Regions from separate parts of the Rahnella sp. RcJ3 genome, predicted to be linked through region 1. Evidence: predicted binding sites of a transcription regulator. Region 1 holds the regulator's gene; each other region holds the start of a gene.
What was found. Region 1 encodes PurR, which represses purine synthesis genes. Its sites were predicted from a motif close to CANGCAAACGTTTGCNTG; they were not measured.
Positions count from the first base shown of each region.

Region 2: a site for PurR is predicted at 1,904-1,921, ahead of purT (formate-dependent phosphoribosylglycinamide formyltransferase). Genes of this name have one in related genera too.
Region 3: a site for PurR is predicted at 1,996-2,013, ahead of purL (phosphoribosylformylglycinamidine synthase). Genes of this name have one in related genera too.
Region 4: a site for PurR is predicted at 1,372-1,389, ahead of serA (phosphoglycerate dehydrogenase). Genes of this name have one in related genera too.

Region 1 covers NZ_QSNX01000012.1:144,167-147,375, reverse strand. Annotated here, with positions in the region: gene DXU84_RS16890 (C40 family peptidase) at 1-33, shown strand, start outside; gene DXU84_RS25330 (YnhF family membrane protein) at 199-288, opposite strand; gene purR (HTH-type transcriptional repressor PurR) at 623-1,648, shown strand; gene punR (DNA-binding transcriptional activator PunR) at 1,685-2,590, opposite strand; gene punC (purine nucleoside transporter PunC) at 2,727-3,209, shown strand, end outside.
Region 2 covers NZ_QSNX01000012.1:33,092-36,300, reverse strand. Annotated here, with positions in the region: gene yebF (protein YebF) at 1-196, opposite strand, end outside; gene dbpA (ATP-dependent RNA helicase DbpA) at 358-1,740, opposite strand; gene purT (formate-dependent phosphoribosylglycinamide formyltransferase) at 1,991-3,169, shown strand.
Region 3 covers NZ_QSNX01000001.1:25,620-28,828, reverse strand. Annotated here, with positions in the region: gene purL (phosphoribosylformylglycinamidine synthase) at 1-1,902, opposite strand, end outside; gene mltF (membrane-bound lytic murein transglycosylase MltF) at 2,178-3,209, shown strand, end outside.
Region 4 covers NZ_QSNX01000015.1:74,314-77,522, forward strand. Annotated here, with positions in the region: gene serA (phosphoglycerate dehydrogenase) at 50-1,288, opposite strand; gene rpiA (ribose-5-phosphate isomerase RpiA) at 1,639-2,301, opposite strand; gene DXU84_RS18840 (LysR family transcriptional regulator ArgP) at 2,529-3,209, shown strand, end outside.

The DNA of each region.
Region 1 (3,209 bases):
CGCCGGGTAATGACGCCGAAAACGATCCGATAATAAACAATTCGTTAAGTCTGAAGTTTCGCTAATCAGCCATTGAATAGCATTTAACGAAGAGTTTCTGCAGGGAAGAGTATCGGCGGTAACGGCCACTGCGTAAAATTGAAAAGGGCGATTCCTGTAACAGGAATCGCCCTTTTTTATAGCGGTTCACTTACTGAATCAGTTCATCACCGCAGTGAAGCTGAAAGCGATAATCATAAGCAAAGCGCATACCGTGGTGATCAACGATAATTTCAGGTTGCTGTCCATCAAACCCCCCTTTCGGATCAAATTGTGGCATTTTTTAAGCCACACTAATTGTGTGCCAACGCATTTTCGCATAATTAACATTTAAAATCTTGTGCTGAATGACAATGTATCCCTGAGAATTTTACTTCCACTTTCCTGCATTATAAGAGAAAATTGTCGGTTAACACGCCTGTGTGCCGGTTGATTTCACCCGAGAGCATTTCACGCCTCATTCTGAAGAATCCACCCAACGATTTCACTGCCCTTTTAGAAGCCAGCAGTGAGATCCACGCAAGCAAACGATTAACATAATGCTAACGTGCTGAAACACGTGAGTTCAGGAGTCATTGTTTACATGGCAACGATTAAAGATGTCGCAAAGCGCGCTGGCGTTTCCACTACAACCGTGTCGCACGTCATCAATAAAACACGTTTCGTCGCCGAAGAAACCAAAGAAGCGGTTCTCCTTGCAATCAAAGAGTTACATTACTCGCCGAGTGCTGTAGCCCGCAGTCTGAAGGTCAATAACACCAAAACGATCGGTCTGCTTGCCACCTCCAGCGAAGCGCCCTATTTTGCCGAAGTGATTGAAGCCGTAGAAAACAGCTGCTTCTCCAAAGGCTATACGCTGATTTTGTGTAACTCGCATAATAATCTGGAAAAACAACAAGCCTACCTGCAAATGCTGGCGCAAAAACGCGTCGATGGCTTGCTGGTGATGTGCGCGGAATATCCTGATGAGTTGCTCAATATGCTCGAGGAGCACCGTTCGATCCCAATGGTGGTCATGGACTGGGGCGAAGCGCGTAAGAACTTCACCGACAGCATTATTGATAATGCTTTCGAAGGGGGTTACATGGCCGGGCGTTATCTGATTGAACGCGGTCATCGTGATATTGGGGTGATCCCGGGCCAACTGGCACGTAATACCGGCGGTGGCCGCTTCCAGGGTTTTGTGAAAGCACTGACTGAAGCCAATATTCCGCTGCGTGACGAATGGGTGGTTCAGGGCGATTTCGAGCCGGAATCGGGCTATCAGGCGATGCATAAAATTCTGATGCAGAAGCACCGCCCGACTGCCGTATTTTGTGGCGGCGATGTGATGGCAATGGGCGCAATCTGTGCCGCAGACGAACTGGGCCTGCGCGTTCCTCAGGATATTTCCGTGATCGGTTACGACAATGTGCGTAACGCCCGTTACTTCTCCCCCGCGCTGACAACCGTGCATCAGCCGAAAGAACGTCTGGGTGAAATGGCCTTTACCATGTTGCTGGACAGAATTGTCAGTAAGCGTGAAGAGTCTCAGACCATTGAGGTGCATCCGAAACTGGTCGAACGCCGTTCCGTAGCCGATGGTCCGTACCGCGATTACCGCCGTTAACAGATATCGAACGCCTGCAGATGCAGGCGTTTTTTTCTAATCACGCAGCCATTCCTGATTCATGGTTTCTGTATCGCCCATATATTCCAGCAACCAGGCCAGCGAGGGTGACGGATTGCTTTGATCCCACGTCAGGCAACACGGGCTGTCGGGAAACGTATTTTCCAGCGTCAGCACCTGCAACTTTTTCTGTTCTATCCACGGCGTGACGCGATGAACCGGCATCATACCCACGCATAAGCCTTCGGTCAGGCATTCCAGCGCACAGGTCCAGTCTGGCACGACCAGCCGCCGCTGGTTATCAAGCGTCCATGTATCCCGCTTAGGCAATGTCCGGGAGGTGTCTTCCAGACAGAGTGCAGGATAAGGCCGCAACTCATCATCATTCAGCGCGCCGGATAACTGAGCCAGCGGATGTTGCGGGCTGACGACGCAATGCCAGTCCATAAATCCCATGTCACGAAAACTGAAGCCCCCGCCAACCGGTATCGCGCGTGTAGCACCGATCGCCACGTCTGCCCGCCCGTCAACCAGCGCATCCCAGACACCATTAAACACTTCTGAGTGAATAATGAGTTCGGTGTCCGCAAAATGGCGGTAGAAATCGAGCACCAGACGCCGTGTCCGTGCGGGTTTTACAATCCGGTCAACCGCCACACGTAATTCGCCGCGCCAGCCGTTCGCCACCTGCTGACACTGCCGGCGCGTGGCTATCATTTTTTTTGTCAGAATCCGCGCTTCATCGACAAAAACCTTTCCCGCAGGCGTCAGTACCACGTCACGATGGCGACGTTCAAACAACGGCACGGCCAGCCACTGCTCAAGCTGACGGACGGTATAGCTGATAGCAGAAGGTACGCGGTGCAAATCTTGCGCTGCCGCACTAAAACTACCTGTTCTTGCCACGGCATCTACCACTTCAAGGGCGTATTCTGACCACATAATTCAGCCTTCAATATTTTTGATAGCAGAGTGCAAATATTAGCGTTTCACAAGCCTGTTATCAAAGCGTTAAACTCCGCCTCCGGTATGTAATCTGCATCACATCATCTGCAATAAATAAATTAATGAGACGATAATGAAACCCTCCTTTGGATTTATGCTCTATCTCGCGGGACTGAGCATGCTGGGCTTTTTAGCCACTGATATGTATCTGCCTGCGTTCAGCGCCATGCAAACCAGTCTGATGACCAGCCCCGGGATGATCAGCGCAAGTCTGAGCATTTTTCTCGGCGGATTTGCTCTCGGTCAGTTGTTATGGGGGCCGTTGTCAGACAGGATCGGCCGTAAACCGGTATTGCTTCTTGGTCTGACACTGTTTGCGGTCGGTTGTCTGGGCGTTATCTGGGTTGAGAATGTACGCGCCCTTCTGGCCCTGCGCTTCTTACAGGCGATGGGCGTTTGTGCCGCCGCAGTCACCTGGCAGGCAATCGTTGTTGACCGTTTCTCTGCCGATGTGGCGAAAAAAACCTTCGCCAGCATTATGCCGTTAGTGGCTCTTTCTCCGGCACTGGCACCATTACTTGGTGCGTGGGTACTCAATCATTTTGACTGGGAAGCC
Region 2 (3,209 bases), 110 kb from region 1:
TTTTATCTGCATCCCAGCGCGGAATACGGTTTTGCAGGAAATCACGTTTAACCAGTGCCGCCACTTCATCTTTTGTGGCCGTGGAACAGGGTGTTACCGTTGCCGTTCTCACTTCAGGCTCATCGGCCTGTGCAACCTGGCTCAGACCGCTCATTCCTGCAACGGCCATCACAACGCCCAAGATTATCTTTTTCATCGTTCGTCTTCCCAGTCTTTGTCGTTCATTCAGTTGACCTTGCCGGACAATATCCCTACATAAGGCAAGGTCATCGCTTGCGTTAGATAATATAATCCTCAACAAGGCAATAACACAACATTAACAATAAGACGACCAATGCAAAGCGATAATAAACCCGGTTAACGCAAGATAATGGCTTTGCAATTCTTGCCTTTAATTTTCCCTTCCTGCAAACGTTGCAGCGCTTTCTTAGCGCTCTTCTGACGAATCGCCACATAAGCGTGAACCGGGAACATATCGATTTTACCGACTTCAGCTGCGGTCAGCCCGGCGTCACCGGTCAGCGCGCCCAGAATATCGCCGGGACGGATTTTGGCTTTACGGCCGCCATCGATGCATAACGTTGCCATTTCAGGATCAAGCGCCACCGGGGCGGCGGCCAGTGCCTGCGCTGCGGGCTGCCAGGTAAACCGCTGGCGGGTGTAATCTTCCAGCGCCGTTACACGCGGCATTTCCTGCGGTGTCACGAGGCTGACGGCCAGGCCACTGGTGCCCGCACGACCGGTACGGCCCACGCGGTGAACGTGAACTTCCGGGTCGAAAGACAGCTCGTAATTAATGACCAGGCCGAGCTGTTTGATGTCCAGCCCGCGTGCCGCAACATCTGTCGCCACCAGTACGCGGCAACTGCCGTTGGAGAAACGCACCAGTACGCGGTCGCGGTCACGCTGCTCGAGGTCGCCGTTCAGCGCCAGCGCACTGATGCCTTTCGCCTTCAGGTCATCACAAACATCCTGACAGTCACGTTTGGTGTTACAGAACACCACACAGGAAGTCGGCTGATACTGATACAGCACCGCGGCCAGCAGCGATAAGCGCTGATGTTTGTCGGCTTCGATGAAAATCTGCCTGATATCAGCAATGTCATCTTCGCCTTCGATTTCTACCTTCAGCGGCTGACGCTGAAATTTAGAACTGATGCGCTCAATGCCGTCCGGATACGTCGCGGAGAACAGCAGCGTCTGGCGATCCTGCGGCGTATAACTGACAACATCTTCGATATCTTCGCTAAAGCCCATATCCAGCATGCGGTCCGCTTCATCCAGCACCAGTACTTTCAGTTCGTCCAGTTTCAGCGTGCCTTTACGCAAATGCTCCTGAATACGGCCCGGCGTACCCACCACAATGTGCGGCGGATGGACCAGCGATTCAAGCTGTGGTCCGATTGCCTGGCCACCGCACAGGGTCAGAATTTTGATGTTTTGGGTAAAACGCGCCAGACGGCGTAATTCTTTGCTGACCTGATCGGCCAGTTCGCGGGTCGGACACAATACCAGCGCCTGAGCGACGAACTGTGAAACGGTAATGCTGTTCAGTAAACCGATACCGAAAGCGGCTGTTTTACCGCTGCCGGTTTTGGCTTTGGCGCGGACGTCCTGACCCAGCAGGATGGCAGGCAACGACGCTTCCTGAATCGGGGTCATTTCGGTGTAACCCAGTTCATTCAGGTTAGAAAGTTGCTCAACGGGTAATGTCAGGGCAGAAAAGGAATGCGTGCTCAAGGGCGATAACTCTTTATGTGAGGCAAAAATCGGGACAGCGGCAGGAAGCCTGACGCCATGGTTTGAGTAAATGATAACAGAGACGCCCGCAGACTGCCTTAAACGGCAGAAAACAGGCTGAAAAAATCCTGCTTTTATTCCCGCTTAAATTTATCAACAGCACTGCGCAATCGTTTTCGTCGACAATAATTTCAGATATACTGCGCGCCGAAATTCCTATTTTCCTTCACACAGATCTGGGTACGAAGCTATGTTAACCATTGGTACTGCACTGCGCACTGGCGCCACCCGCGTCATGTTATTAGGCTCCGGCGAACTGGGCAAAGAAGTGGCGATTGAATGCCAGCGACTGGGTCTGGAAGTGATCGCCGTTGATCGCTATGCCGATGCACCCGCGATGCAGGTCGCCCATCGCAGCCATGTCATTAACATGCTGGATGGCGATGCACTGAAACAGGTTATCGAAAGCGAACACCCTGATTTTATCGTGCCGGAAATCGAAGCGATTGCCACCAGCATGCTGGTCGAGCTGGAAAAACAGGGTCACAACGTCGTGCCTTGTGCTGAAGCGACACGCCTGACCATGAACCGCGAAGGCATCCGTCGTCTGGCTGCCGAAACGCTGAAGCTGCCTACTTCCACTTATCAGTTTGCCGATGATGAAGCGGCTGTCCGTGAGGCGATCGACGCCATCGGCTATCCGTGCATTATCAAACCGGTGATGAGCTCTTCCGGTAAAGGTCAGAGCCTGATCCGCAGTGCCGATCAGTTACAGGCGGCATGGGATTATGCCCAGCAAGGTGGCCGTGCTGGCGGCGGACGTGTCATCGTTGAAGGTCTGGTGAAGTTTGATTTTGAAATCACCCTGCTGACGATCAGCGGCGTTGATGGTATTCATTTCTGTGCGCCAATCGGACACCGTCAGGAAGACGGTGATTACCGCGAATCCTGGCAGCCACAGCAGATGACAGACCTTGCATTGCAGCGCGCCAAAGACATCGCAGAGAAAGTGGTGAAAGCGTTGGGCGGTAAAGGCCTGTTTGGCGTTGAACTGTTTGTTTGTGGTGATGAAGTAATCTTCAGCGAAGTGTCACCTCGCCCGCACGACACCGGGATGGTAACGCTGATTTCTCAGGATTTATCAGAGTTCGCCCTGCATGTGCGCGCATTCCTCGGTCTGCCGGTGGGCAATATCCGCCTGTTCGGCCCTTCCGCTTCTGCCGTAATCCTGCCGGAACTGACCAGCAACAACGTGACGTTTACCGGCCTGGAAAACGCACTGACCGGTTACAACCAGATCCGTCTGTTCGGTAAGCCGGAAATCAGTGGTAAGCGCCGTCTTGGCGTAGCGCTGGCGACGGCGGACAACGTTGAAGACGCCGTGGAACAGGCTAAACAGGCAGCGGCGGCAGTGGTGGTTAAAGGCTAATCCATTCCTGACGCTGAGATGAAAAAAAACCGGACGCCTG
Region 3 (3,209 bases), on a different contig from region 1:
CGCAATCTGGATGTTTTCCGCATTTAGATCGTCACCTTTCGCTTTCAATGTGGTGACGTCGCGGGTCATTTTTGGCGTTTTACCCAGCAGGACATCCAGCGGCATATCAATTGGCTGGTTGTCGAAATGGCTGTCTTTCAGAGAAAGATGCATTTCTTCGGTGGCTTCACCGATGACCGCGTAAGGTGCTCGTTCACGCTGGCAAATCGCATCGAACTGTTCAAGCTGCGCCGGAGACACCGCCAGCACATAACGTTCCTGTGATTCGTTACACCAGACCTCCAGCGGGCTCATGCCCGGTTCGTCGTTCAGGATGTCACGAAGCTGGAAACGACCGCCACGGTTGCCATCGCTGACCAGTTCCGGCATGGCGTTGGATAAACCGCCGGCACCGACATCATGGATAAATAAAATCGGGTTGGCTTCGCCCAGTTGCCAGCAGCGGTCGATCACTTCCTGACAACGGCGTTCCATTTCCGGGTTGTCGCGCTGTACGGAAGCAAAATCCAGATCGGCATCAGACTGACCGGAAGCCATAGAAGACGCCGCGCCGCCCCCCAGACCGATATTCATCGCCGGGCCGCCAAGTACAATCAGTTTCGCGCCAACCGTGATTTCACCTTTCTGCACGTGATCGGCACGGATGTTGCCGATACCGCCCGCCAGCATGATCGGTTTGTGATAACCGCGCAGTTCAGGGCCGTTGTGACTATTGACGTTTTCTTCGTAAGTACGGAAGTAGCCCAGCAACGCCGGACGACCGAATTCGTTGTTAAATGCTGCGCCGCCCAGCGGGCCATCGGTCATGATATCCAGCGCGGTAACGATACGATCCGGCTTACCGAAATCTTCTTCCCACGGCTGTTCGAAACCAGGAATACGCAGGTTTGACACGGAGAAACCGACCAGACCGGCTTTCGGTTTCGCGCCGCGACCGGTTGCACCTTCGTCACGGATTTCACCGCCGGAACCTGTGGCCGCACCCGGCCACGGAGAGATCGCCGTCGGGTGGTTATGGGTTTCGACCTTCATCAGGATATGCGCCTGCTCCTGATGGAAATCGTACAGACCGTCTTTCGCATCGGCGTAGAAGCGACCGACCTGCGAACCTTCCATCACGGCGGCGTTATCTTTATACGCGGACAGCACGTGATCGGGAGTGTGTTCGAACGTGTTCTTGATCATCTTAAACAGGGATTTCGGCTGCGTTTCGCCGTCGATAATCCAGTCTGCGTTGAAGATTTTGTGACGGCAGTGTTCTGAGTTTGCCTGTGCGAACATATACAGTTCGATGTCCGTCGGGTTGCGCCCCAACGACGTAAAGGCATCCATCAGATAATCAATTTCGTCCTGAGCCAGTGCCAGACCTAATTTGGTGTTGGCGGCTTCCAGAGCGCCACGGCCAACGCCCAGGATATCCACATGCTGCACCGGGGCCGGCTGATGCTGCGCAAACAGCGCGCTGGCGTCTTCCAGATGACCAAAGACAGTTTCCATCATGCGGTCATGCAGTAATGCGCCCAGTTCATTCCACTGTGGTTCGGTCAGTTGCGGCGCCTGCACATAAAATGCCAGACCGCGTTCCAGACGTACAACCTGCGACAAGCCGCAATTGTGTGCAATATCGGTAGCTTTGGAAGACCACGGAGAAATGGTGCCAGGGCGCGGGGTAACCAGCAGTAAACGACCAGAAGGAGCGTGTTCAGCGAGAGAAGGACCGTATTTCAGGAGGCGTTGTAACTTGGTTTGTTCGTCCGAACTCAGCGGCGCGCTGACATCGGCAAAATGTACATATTCGGCGTAGATATCGCTGACCGGAAGACGGGCTTCCTGACAACGGGACAACAATTTGTTAATGCGAAAAGCCGACAAAGCGGGCGAACCACGCAGTATTTCCATAATCACAGATCTCTCGTCTTCGAAGACACTGACCACAGTGCTTCTTTGGGCGCAACAGGGGGAAAACGCGGGCTATTATAAAGAAAGCTGACGCCCGACGAAACCGTTTGCGCAGGGAAACTTGATATTCATTTATAGCCCCACATATTTTACGGATATCATGAATAAAGTTGCAGACTGCCGTTTTGTTGAGCAAAATGCGTCAGCACTGGGGATATAGCCATACTAACTGCACAGCATAGCGTAAAAAAACAAGAGCGCCGCAGCGAGATAACTATTTGACGCGACTAAAAATTAATTATGTTCTGATGGGGATCGCCGCCCTGTTACTGGCGCTGGCTTTATGGCCGGCAGTCCCGTGGCACAGAGGTGAAGGCGACCAACTGGATCAAATAAAATCCCGTGGAGAATTGCGCGTAAGCACGCTCAATTCTCCACTGACTTTTATGAACTCCCCGGAAGGCAATCTCGGTTTCGATTACGAACTGGCTAAACGCTTTGCAGATTATCTGGGCGTGCAGCTGGTCGTGACACAGCACACCACCATTGAGAGCATGTTCGACGATCTGGATCATGATAATACTGACATGCTGGCTTCCGGTCTGGTGTACAACAATGAGCGGCTGAAAAACTACCGTGCTGGCCCGGAATACTATTCCGTTTCCCAGCAACTGGTTTACCGGCAGGGATCAGTGCGCCCGAAAAGCTTCGCAGACATCAAAGGCTCGCTGGTGGTGTCTGCTGGCAGCGCGCATATCGCCACACTGGAAGCCGCCAGCAAAAAGTATCCCGACCTCGCATGGACCACGACCGATAAGATGTCACCACGCGATCTGTTGCAGCAAGTCGAGAACGGTAAACTTGATTATACGCTGGGCGATTCGGTGACCATCGCCCTGATGCAGCGTGTTTATCCGCGTCTTGCGGTGGCTTTTGATGCGACTGACGACGAACCTGTGACCTGGTACTACCGCAAACAACCTGATGACGACAGCCTTTCTGCCGCCATGCTGGACTTTTTCAGCCAGATTTCAGAAGACGGCACCCTGGAAAAGCTGGAAGAGAAATATCTCGGGCACGTGGGCGATTTTGATTACGTTGATACCCGGACTTTCCTCAATGCCATCGACAGTACGCTGCCGGATTTACAGCCGCTGTTCGAAAAGTATGCCGGGAATATTGACTGGCGTTTACTGGCGGCTATCGCCTATCAGGAGTCCCACTGGGATCCGCAGGCAAAATCCCCGACCGGTGTACGGGGTGTGATGATGCTGACCCGCGCTACCGCTGGCGGGTTGAATGTCGACGAC
Region 4 (3,209 bases), on a different contig from region 1:
AAAAACCGCCTTTCGGCGGTTGGTATTTTGTCTGTTTCAGAAAGGCTTATCAGTAAAGCAAACGGGCACGAATGGTTCCCGGAATCGCCTTCATCAGTTGCAGCGCGGTAGTCAGCGTATTGATATCCGTTTCTGCATCAATCACCACATAACCGATTTCTGGACTGGTTTGCAGGTACTGCGCAGCAATGTTGATACCCTGTTCCGCAAAAATCTGGTTGATGCTGGTCAGCACACCCGGACGGTTTTCGTGGATATGCAGCAGACGGCTGGCTTTCTCGGTGTGCGCTGGCAGAGACGCTTCCGGGAAGTTGACCGCTGACAGTGTAGAACCGTTGTCAGAGTATTTCGCCAGTTTGCCTGCCACTTCGAGGCCGATACCTTCCTGCGCTTCCATCGTCGAACCGCCGATATGCGGCGTCAGCAATACGTTGTCGAATTCACACAGCGGAGAATTGAACGGGTCACTGTTAGTCGCCGGTTCTTCCGGGAAGACGTCGATAGCCGCACCGGAAAGATGTTTGTTGCGCAGCGCATTGCACAGCGCAGGAATGTCGATGACCGTGCCGCGTGAGGCATTGATCAGCAGTGCGCCAGGCTTCATCTGCGCCAGTTGCAACTCGGAGATCATGTCTTTGGTTCCGGCTGTTTCCGGCACATGCAGCGTGACGACGTCGCTGGTATTGAGCAATTCTTCCAGTGTGGCAATCGGCTGCGCGTTGCCCAAAGGCAGTTTGCTTTCGATGTCATAATAGAAGACGCGCATCCCCAGGCTTTCCGCCAGAATCCCCAGCTGCGTGCCAATGTGACCGTAACCGATGATACCCAGACGCTTGCCGCGCGCTTCGAATGAACCGACCGCCAGCTTGTTCCAGACACCACGGTGCGCTTTCGCATTCGCTTCAGGAATGCCGCGCATCATCAGCAACATCTCGCCCAGCACCATTTCCGCAACCGAACGGGTGTTGGAGAAGGGTGCGTTAAAGACCGGAATACCGCGACGGGTCGCAGCTTTCAGATCTACCTGATTGGTGCCGATACAGAAACACCCAACAGCCACCAGTTTTTCGGCTGCCTGGAACACTTCTTCAGTCAGCTGAGTACGCGATCGGAGTCCAACAAAGTGCGCATCACGGATCGATTCTTTCAGCGATTGCGTGTCTAAAGCACCTTTGTGAAATTCAATATTGGTGTAACCCGCGGCACGGAGTGTATCAACCGCACTTTGGTGGACGCCTTCCACTAACAAAAATTTAATCTTGTCTTTCTCAAGTGATACTTTTGCCATTTCCCGACCCTATATTTTTCTGGCTGAATTCGAACTGCAAGATGACTGCTCACAGTCAACATAACAAAAAATCCGCCATCATCAATACAAACGATTGCCTGCCCCCCAGCAGAAGGCTCAGCACGCCTGCCGGTTTTTAGCATTTCATGCTGGTTCAATTTTACTGTGCCAGACGTTCAGGAGGAGAAATACAGAAATGTGACATAAGTCACCAAATTAAAGCCTTTGAAGAAAAGATGATTCAGTCAGAAAATTATCATCTTCATAACATTGCGTTATGACAGCGCAATGACGAGGCTTAGGCTGGCTGCCTTGCCCTAAAGCAGCCAGATCTTCTGCTTATATTCTGATTACTTCAGTTTGACGGTTTTGACACCTTCAGAAGTCCCGACCAGCGCCACGTCAGCACCCCGGTTGGCGAACAGGCCGACAGTCACAACACCGGCAATACTGTTGATCTTATTTTCCATCGCGACGGCATCAAGAATGTTCAGGTTATGCACATCAAGGATCACATTGCCATTGTCTGTCAGCACATTCTGGCGGTATTCCGGCAGGCCGCCGAGTTTAACCAGTTCACGCGCAACATAAGAGCGCGCCATTGGGATCACTTCCACCGGCAGCGGGAATTTACCCAGCACATCAACCTGCTTGGAAGCATCCACGATACAGATGAATTTTTTGGCAATCGCGGCAATGATTTTTTCGCGGGTCAGCGCAGCGCCACCCCCTTTGATCATCTGCATCGAGCCGTTGATTTCATCCGCGCCATCGACATACACATCCAGCGAATCCACTTCATTGCTGTCGAAAACATGAATACCCAGACTCTTCAGTTTTGCGGTAGAAGCATCGGAGCTTGAAACCGCACCTTCAATCTGGCCTTTGATGGAACCCAGTGCATCAATGAAATGTGCGGCGGTGGATCCGGTACCGACACCGACAATGGTGCCCGGCGTGACGTAATCCAGTGCGGCCCAGCCGACTGCTTTTTTCAATTCTTCCTGCGTCATAATGGCTTCTCTGTCTGATAACACGTAAGTGGCGTGAATAGTTCGGTGGAACGAAGAGTGCCGGTGATTATAAAGCATGTCCCGGCAATTTGGATAAACAACACCGCAGCCAGATCACACTTATTAAGTGCAATTGTGCTGCAAACACAAAGATTTTCCTCACCACAAATCCTGACAATCTGTGGCATAGTGTTCGGATAAAATTAAATCTAAGGGACAGAACTCCGATGAAACGCCCGGACTATAGAACGCTGCAGGCACTGGACGCGGTGATCCGTGAGCGCGGTTTTGAGCGCGCAGCGCAGAAGCTTTGCATCACACAATCGGCCGTCTCTCAGCGCATTAAGCAACTGGAAAATTTGTTTGGCCAGCCGCTGCTGGTTCGTACCGTTCCACCCCGGCCGACTGAACAGGGACAGAAATTACTGGCCTTGTTACATCAGGTGGAATTACTGGAAGAAGAGTGGCTTGGCAGTGACAGCAACAATGAAAGCAATGATACACCTCTGCTGCTTTCACTGGCGGTCAACGCCGACAGTCTGGCAACCTGGCTGTTACCGGCGCTGAAATCAGTGCTGGTTGATTCCCCTATCCGCCTGAATTTACAGGTGGAAGACGAAACGCGCACGCAGGAACGTCTGCGTCGTGGTGAAGTGGTGGGCGCGGTAAGTATTCAACCCCAGCCACTGCCGAGCTGTCTGGTGGATCAGCTTGGTGCGCTGGACTATTTGTTTGTGGGTTCGAAACCTTTTGCTGATCGCTATTTCCCGAACGGCGTTACCCGCTCCGCCTTGCTGAAAGCGCCTGCGGTAGCGTTTGACCATCTGGACGATATGCATCAGGCCTTCCTGCAACAGAACTTCGATTTATCGCCGGGCAGCGTGCCGTGCCACATCGTTAACTCGTCG